DNA from 2 places in the Bacillus smithii genome. Region 1 is predicted to be linked to the other one. Evidence: riboswitches for the same ligand, from Rfam matches in the RefSeq annotation. Region 1 holds a riboswitch; the other holds the start of a gene.
The links. A riboswitch is a leader RNA that binds a small molecule or an ion and turns the genes downstream of it on or off. The one in region 1 is predicted to bind lysine.

Region 1 (4,077 bases):
ATAAACACGCTTAATGAATGTTGCCGCACTCATAATTCTCCGTCATTTCGAGGAATGCGGTAAAATCGAAGGTAAGCATCTCAATGTTATTGAGTTGAGGGCTTGCCTTTTTATTTTGGATCAGCATGATTTTGGTTTTTTATGAAATGGAAAAGACTTAACTTTTTTCAATGAAAGGAATATTAACGAGTGTCTCAACAGGACGATGACAACCGTTTTCTTGAAAATGACTGTTTTACTTTTTCCAAATGAAATAGGGTGACCCGTTTCATTTGGAAAGGGTAGCCTTCTTAAAATGAGAAGAATGGCGGGTGAATCGCCGAGTATGCATGCCAAAACAGCCAAAGCAAGAAAAAAGCGGGTGCGTGATTGTTTTCTCCATTCGTTTGCGAGAAGTCTCCCATTTTCACGGTGAAACGAATCAATACAGAAGAAACGAAAATGGTGTCGGCGATCCAATGTATGAACATGAACGTTTTTGAACATGGGAAAACATAAAATGGTTCTTGTATATAGGCAATCGTTCAGCTAAAATATACGAGTCTTTAAAGAAGCTCTCACTACAAACAGATGAAAGTGAGATTGGTTCACCAGGTGGTCCAGGAGGTGGCGATCATGAACGATATAATCAAGCATAAATTAGCTCTTCTTCCCGACCAGCCTGGCTGCTATTTAATGAAAGACCGTCATGGAACGATCATTTACGTCGGAAAAGCAAAAGTGTTGAAAAATCGGGTGCGCTCTTATTTCACCGGGTCTCATGACGGGAAAACCCAGCGGCTGGTCAACGAGATTGAAGACTTTGAATATATTGTAACCTCTTCTAACATTGAAGCGTTAATATTGGAAATGAATTTAATAAAGAAGCATGATCCGAAATATAATGTCATGCTCAAGGATGACAAAAGCTATCCTTATATAAAATTGACGGCGGAACGGCATCCTCGCCTGATTACAACAAGAAAGGTAAAAAAAGATAAAGGCAAATATTTTGGACCATATCCCAATGTGGGAGCGGCGAATGATACGAAAAAGCTGCTCGATAGGCTATACCCTTTGCGAAAATGTTCCACTCTTCCCGATCGAGTCTGCTTATATTATCATTTGGGCCAATGTCTAGCTCCTTGTGTCAATCATGTCCCAGAAGAAACATACAAAAAAATGACGGAGGAAATTACCCGTTTCTTAAATGGCGGCTATCAAGAGATTAAAGATGAATTGATGAAAAAGATGTCTGAAGCGGCGGAAAATCTCGAATTTGAACGAGCAAAAGAATATCGGGATCAAATTGCCCATATCGAGGCGACGATGGAAAAACAAAAAATAACAACAAACGACTTTACGGATCGTGATGTATTCGGTTATGCCGTTGACAAAGGCTGGATGTGTGTTCAAGTCTTTTTCGTCAGACAGGGGAAGCTGATCGAAAGAGATGTTTCGATGTTCCCCATTTACAATGAAGATGAGGAAGAATTTTTAACCTTTCTCGGACAATTTTATTCCAAAGCCCATCATATAAAACCGAAAGAAATTTTGCTGCCTGAAAACGTGGACATCGAGTTGGCGGAACAACTGATTCAAGTCAAAATGATTCAGCCGAAAAAAGGGCAAAAAAAAGAATTAGTTAAGATGGCGGTAAAAAATGCGGCGATCGCTCTTCAAGAAAAATTCTCGCTTATCGAAAGAGACGAAGAAAGAACGATCAAAGCTGTTGAAAAACTAGGGGCAGCGATGGGAATATCCACCCCATTGCGAATTGAAGCATTTGATAATTCGAATATTCAAGGCACGGATCCTGTTTCCGCCATGGTTGTTTTTATCGATGGAAAACCTGAAAAGAAGGAGTATCGCAAATATAAGATTAAATCTGTTCAAGGTCCGGACGATTATGAATCAATGCGAGAAGTGGTTCGAAGACGATATACAAGGGTATTAAAGGAACAATTGCCGCTTCCCGATTTAATTTTGATCGATGGTGGAAAAGGGCAAGTCGAAGCCGCAAAAGATGTATTGGAAAATGAACTCAATTTGTCGATACCGGTTGCAGGGCTTGCTAAAGATGAAAAGCACCGCACATCAGAGTTATTATTTGGCGATCCTCTGCAGATTGTCCCATTAGAGCGGAACAGTCAAGAGTTTTATTTGCTGCAAAGAATTCAGGATGAAGTGCATCGTTTTGCCATTACCTTTCATCGGCAGCTGAGGGGAAAAACAGCTTTTCGATCCGCACTTGATGATATTGAGGGAGTCGGACCGAAAAGGAAAAAACTTCTGCTAAAACATTTCGGATCATTAAAAAGAATGAAAGAAGCAGAATTAGAAGAGTTTACGAAAATCGGTATTCCCGAAAAGATCGCCCGCAACATTAAGAAAAAGTTGAAATAGCGCGTTGTCATAAAAATCCCATTATGCTATAATATCCTAAAATTAAATAAAATCACTTTCATACGTAAAAGTGATGATAGAGGCGCGGAGTTCAAGAGTACAAGCTTGGAGAAGAATGAGCTTCCATGAAAAGTTTGGAAAGGGGACGGCCGCCGAAGCAGTGAAAGGCTCATTCCTTTTTCTGCTGGTTCTGTGTTTAAGAAATGCAGAACTGTCAAGATGGTATCGTCTTGGAGAGCTATCTCACGCTTGATGTATTTTCTTATTACATCTTCACAGGCAATGAGATTTGGTTCTCATTGCCTGTTTGCGTTTTAGAAGTGAATCAATGAAAAGGCAGGGGATCTTTGTTGGGACTCATTGTTCAAAAATTTGGAGGAACATCTGTCGGTGATATAGACAGAATTTTCAATGTGGCCAATCGTGTAATCGAAGAAAAAAAGAGAGGAAATGATGTGGTGGTAGTCGTTTCCGCAATGGGGAAAACGACCGACCAGCTTGTCCAACTCGCTAAGGCCATCGATGATCATCCTCCCAAAAGGGAAATGGATATGTTGCTGTCGACTGGAGAACAGGTGACGATTTCGCTTTTGACAACTGCTTTGATCAAAAAAGGGTTTGAGGCCATTTCATTCACTGGATGGCAAGCCGGCATTCAGACGGAAAAACTTCACGGGAATGCGCGTATACTCAATATTGAAACAAAAAAGCTGACTAGTTTGCTTGAAGAAGGAAAGATAGTGGTCGTAGCCGGTTTTCAAGGCGTCACAGAAGACGGTGAAATTACGACTCTCGGGCGAGGAGGATCGGATACAACGGCGGTGGCGCTGGCGGCGGCGTTGAAAGCGGAACGCTGCGACATTTATACCGATGTGACTGGCGTGTTCACCTCAGATCCAAGATATATCAAAGGGGCGAGAAAACTTTCTTCCATTTCTTATGATGAAATGTTGGAGTTAGCCAATTTAGGAGCAGGTGTTTTGCATCCGCGCGCGGTTGAATTTGCAAAAAATTACAGCATCCCGCTTGTTGTAAGATCGAGCATGGAAAGGGAAAATGGAACGATCATTGAGGAGGAAATATCGATGGAACAGAATTTGGTGGTAAGAGGCGTAGCATTTGAAGATGACATTACGAGAATTACCGTAGAAGGCTTAAAGGATGAAATCAACAGCTTATCCTCCATTTTCGGCGTTCTGGCGGATCATGGCATCAACGTCGATATTATTATTCAAAGCCGCATCCATGATCAAACTGGCAGTGTGTCGTTCTCTATCAAAACGGATGATTTGCATGACACCATCCATGTATTGGAACGAAATAAAGAAAAGCTTGGATTTGATTCTATTACATATGAGGAAGGACTGGCAAAAGTATCTATTGTAGGATCCGGAATGATTTCCAACCCAGGAGTTGCCGCTGAAATGTTTGCCATTTTGGCTGAAAACCATATCTCTGTCAAAATGGTCAGCACTTCGGAGATTAAGGTGTCTACAGTCATAGATCAAAAAGATATGGAAAAAGCCGCTCAAGTCCTTCATGATGGTTTTGGGCTTGCTCAACAAAAAACAAAAGCGACGATCTGATCGTTGTCAAATGATTAAAAGACGGATGTTTTATTGCCCATCCGTCTTTTTGGCTTATGTAGAAAAAAGAAAGAAGCTGGGGAAAGCAGATTCTCGAAACCATAGT
Region 2 (4,077 bases), 1.5 Mb from region 1:
AAAACGGTAGAATGAAACGAATTTCTCGACTTTATTCCTTCATGTTTGAACACAGTTTTCTTTCCATTAATCGTTCGTCACGATACCTATTCTGTCTAATTCACGGAATACCACGGGTGTCTGTTCTCCTTTTTTATTGGCCAACGGTGCAAATAAACAGACATAAACTCCAATAGATCCCGTAGTCAAAGAAAAATCCCAGCATGGATGGACCATGCGGGGATAAGCATTCTTTACAAAACTTATTTGAATTGAACATCCTTTAATGAAATCACTTTTGTTTTCTTTACAATCTTATAGCCAAACCAAAATACGAGAAAAACAGGAATGCCAATATAGGAAACTAATATGCCGTGCCAATCAATTTTATCGCCGATAAAGGCAGAGTAATTTTGCCCTAAAATAACGATTGTGCAGAGTACAAAAGCAAAAATAGGACCAAACGGGAAAAGCTTCGCTCTGTAAGGAAGATCTTCCAACTTGTAGCCTTGGGCAACATAAGCTTTGCGGAACCGGTAATGGCTGACAGCAATACCAAGCCATGCGATAAATCCCGTCATGCCGGAAGCGTTTAGCAGCCATGTATACACAACCCCGTCTCCGAAAAGAGATGCTAAAAAGGCGAGACAGCCGACCAGTGCGGTCACAATCAAGGAATTAACGGGAACTCCTCGTTTATCCAATTTAGCTAAAAATTTTGGCGCACTTCCTTCCATAGCCAAATTCCACAACATTCTTGTAGAAGCATACATTCCGGAGTTTCCGGCAGATAAAACCGCCGTCAAAATTATGGCATTCATGACAGATGCCGCAAAAGCAACCCCTGCTTTTTGAAAGACAAGCGTAAACGGACTGACAGAAACGTCGTCGTTTGCAAGGTTTGGATTTGTATAAGGAATTAGAAGGCTAATGACTAAAATAGCTAATACATAGAATAAAAGAATTCTCCAAAAGACTTGCCGGACCGCTTTTGGAATATTTTTTTTCGGATCATCGGTTTCACCGGCCGTAATCCCAAGAAGCTCAGTACCTTGAAAAGAAAATCCGGCCGCCATAAAAATGCCCAGCATCGCCATAAATCCACCGTGGAAAGGAGCATCGCCGATCGTAAAATTCTTAAATCCAACGGCTTCTCCGCCAATAATGCCGAAAATCATTAAAGTGCCCATGACGATAAAGACAATGACCGTCACTACTTTAATAAGGGAAAACCAATATTCCGCTTCCCCAAAACCTCTTACTGCTAAATAATTCAATATAAACATAATCAATAGGAAAAGTCCGCTCCAAAGCAATGAGGGGCTATGCGGAAACCAAAATTTCATAATCATGGTAACAGCAGATAATTCTGCCGCAATGGTAATGGCCCAGTTATACCAATAGTTCCAGCCGAGGGCAAATCCTAAAGCAGGATCAACAAATTTAGTCGCATACGTACTAAAACTTCCAGTGATCGGCATATAGGCAGCCATTTCCGCTAAACTCGTCATCAAAAAGTACACCATAATTCCAATAATCAAATAAGACAATAACGCTCCTCCAGGCCCTGCCGTATGAATCGCTCCGCCGCTGGCCAGAAACAATCCGGTACCGATTGTGCCCCCAAGAGAAATCATCGTTAAATGACGCGATCGAAGTCCTCTTTTTAACTTGCCCGTCTCCGTCGCATTTCTACTGTCTTGTATTTTCACCATTCAACTAAACACTCCTTTGCCATCATTCTGCTGCAGATAAAAAGCGGTGATGACTGCCTAAACAGATTCATTATTAAAACTCGTTGATCCTTATTGGCTTTAAATAACAAAAGCGCCACCGAAGAAGATTCGATGGCGCAAATATAGAAATACCCCTCATCATACTTCTTCAGTAGTGCTCCACGCTTTACGGGCAAAAAGCGTGACAGTTCTGTTCCTATTCGGATACAGCCCCAGCCCGCGCCTTCTGAGAACAGGACGGACTTCGGCGGCCTTTCCTTTCCTTCGGAGTCGTCAATGTTCTCAGCATCTCGTCCGAATTACTCATAAAAGCCGCGACCTCTACCCCATCAATTGATGAGGATTTAACTCGTTATTCAATTATCACACTAAAAATTATAGAATAATAACGAAAAATAATGCAACTACTAATTATTTCGTTTTTACGATCATTGATTCCATTTCCTCCAAAAATTCTATTATTCTTTCTTGTTATCGGTGGCATAATCATATTTTCTCATTTATGATCGTCCACTAGATTTTAGAACTTTTGACCCAATTCAATCTTCATCTTGTTTTTGCACTATTAAAGAATTTCCATACACGATTCGGTAAAATAAAAGAAGCTGATTCACAGCAAAATCCTTTCTAAAAGAAAAACAGCTCTAGTGAATCAGCCTTTCAGTACATCAACCCCACAAAAAGAAATCGTTTGCAAAATTGTGCAAAAACAAATCAGAAAAACTGATGAAGAAAGAATCGCTCCAAAAGAGCTGATCCTAAAAATAGGATTCCCTTATGGCAAATGAAAAGTAAATTTTAAATCTTCTCCGTTTCCTTTTTGATTGCTGAAAACCCTTTAATATGTACAAACGGAGGATCAGAAAAGTGCATTAAGCAGTCCGCTGTTTTTTCTTTTTGACGCTTGAAAGTGTAAGAGGAACAATTGACGGTAATTTCCAATCCGTTAAAAAATCGAACCATCAACGCATTCTCCCCTGCCTCTCTCCAATCTTTCACATGACGCGGAAAAACCCATATACAATCATATCGTTCAGGTGATTTAGTAGGAAAGGCGTAGAGCATTTCATCCGGAGAAATCATCAGAGGAGTTTTTTTATAGTGACCTAATTTTCTTCGGACAGCACGAATTCTTCCCTCATAAGTGGAACAACGACAAATGCAGGCATCATCCAAAATTTCCAGCGGACGTTTTTTGCTGAAAAACGTGCGGTCCACTTCATAAATGATGGATTCATGTTCAAGATCATAAGCCGGAGCGATTGCCATCGTTTTTTTAGTAATTAAATTTACCACTTTTTTCAAAGAGATTCTCCCCTTTCCAATTTTTAACCATTATACTCCATAACGGATAATAATTATCTGAATTTATATAATTTTTATAAATTTTTCATATTTTAAAACAAACCTTTCATTTATACTGAATGAAAAAGTTTTTTATAACAAAATGTTTCGATTACGTTTTACTTTTCTGAATGATTTTGCTAGGATAGACTATAAGAATTTAATAGTTGCTTACAACACACTAGGGGAGCCGACAAGGCTGAGATTGAACGTTCGTTCTAAACCCTTTGAACCTGAGATGGGTAATGCCAGCGTAGGGAAGTGGTGGAGTCTTTTTGAAATGGACATTGAAGATGAACCCGCTCTTTAGGCTGAAGAGCGGGTTTTTTTCATCATTCCCGCCTCAAAGAGAAAAGGAAAACTCAAGAGGAAAGGAGGAACACGAAAAATGTCTGTGTGTTTAGAAAATGTTTCCTATACCTATCCCGGTGAAACAAAACCGGTCATCTTTAACTTTTCCGCTCATATCGAAAAAGGAGAATTTGTTTCATTAATCGGAAAAAGCGGGACAGGAAAAAGTACACTATTAAAACTGATTGCCGGCTTGTTTCCATGTGAGGAAGGGATCATTTCCGTCAACGGAAAAACACCGGGCCCCGGTAGTGTTGGTTATATGCCCCAACGAGATTTACTACTTCCGTGGCGTACCGTGATAGACAACATCATGCTCCCTTTGGAAGTTCAAAATAAGCGAAACTTGACGAAAGCCGATGCTGAAGAATGGCTGAAACGCATTGGCTTGATCCGTTGGAAGAACGCTTTGCCAAAACAGCTTTCCGGAGGCATGAGACAAAGGGTGGCATTTCTGCGAACACTTTTTATGGGAAGCGAAGTTTTGCTCCTCGATGAACCTTTCGCTGCTCTTGACGCTTTGACAAAGAGAGAAATGCACGATTGGCTGTTATCGATTTGGAAGGAATTGGACAACACCATCTTATTTATCACACATGACTTAGAAGAAGCCATTTTGTTAAGCGATAAAATTTTGCTGTTACACGCTGACCATAAAGTGGAAGAA

Region 2: linked by a shared signal. The riboswitch ahead of BSM4216_RS02940 (amino acid permease) and the one ahead of BSM4216_RS11485 (aspartate kinase) in region 1 are both predicted to bind lysine.

The regions. Positions count from the first base shown of each region.
Region 1 covers NZ_CP012024.1:2,449,274-2,453,350, reverse strand. The annotation lists gene trxA (thioredoxin) at 1-14, shown strand, start outside; gene BSM4216_RS16765 (hypothetical protein) at 312-482, shown strand; gene uvrC (excinuclease ABC subunit UvrC) at 616-2,385, shown strand; lysine riboswitch at 2,455-2,634, shown strand; gene BSM4216_RS11485 (aspartate kinase) at 2,736-3,971, shown strand.
Region 2 covers NZ_CP012024.1:623,283-627,359, reverse strand. The annotation lists gene BSM4216_RS02940 (amino acid permease) at 243-1,694, opposite strand; lysine riboswitch at 1,860-2,047, opposite strand; gene BSM4216_RS02935 (competence protein ComK) at 2,514-3,011, opposite strand; TPP riboswitch at 3,233-3,336, shown strand; gene BSM4216_RS02930 (ABC transporter ATP-binding protein) at 3,448-4,077, shown strand, end outside.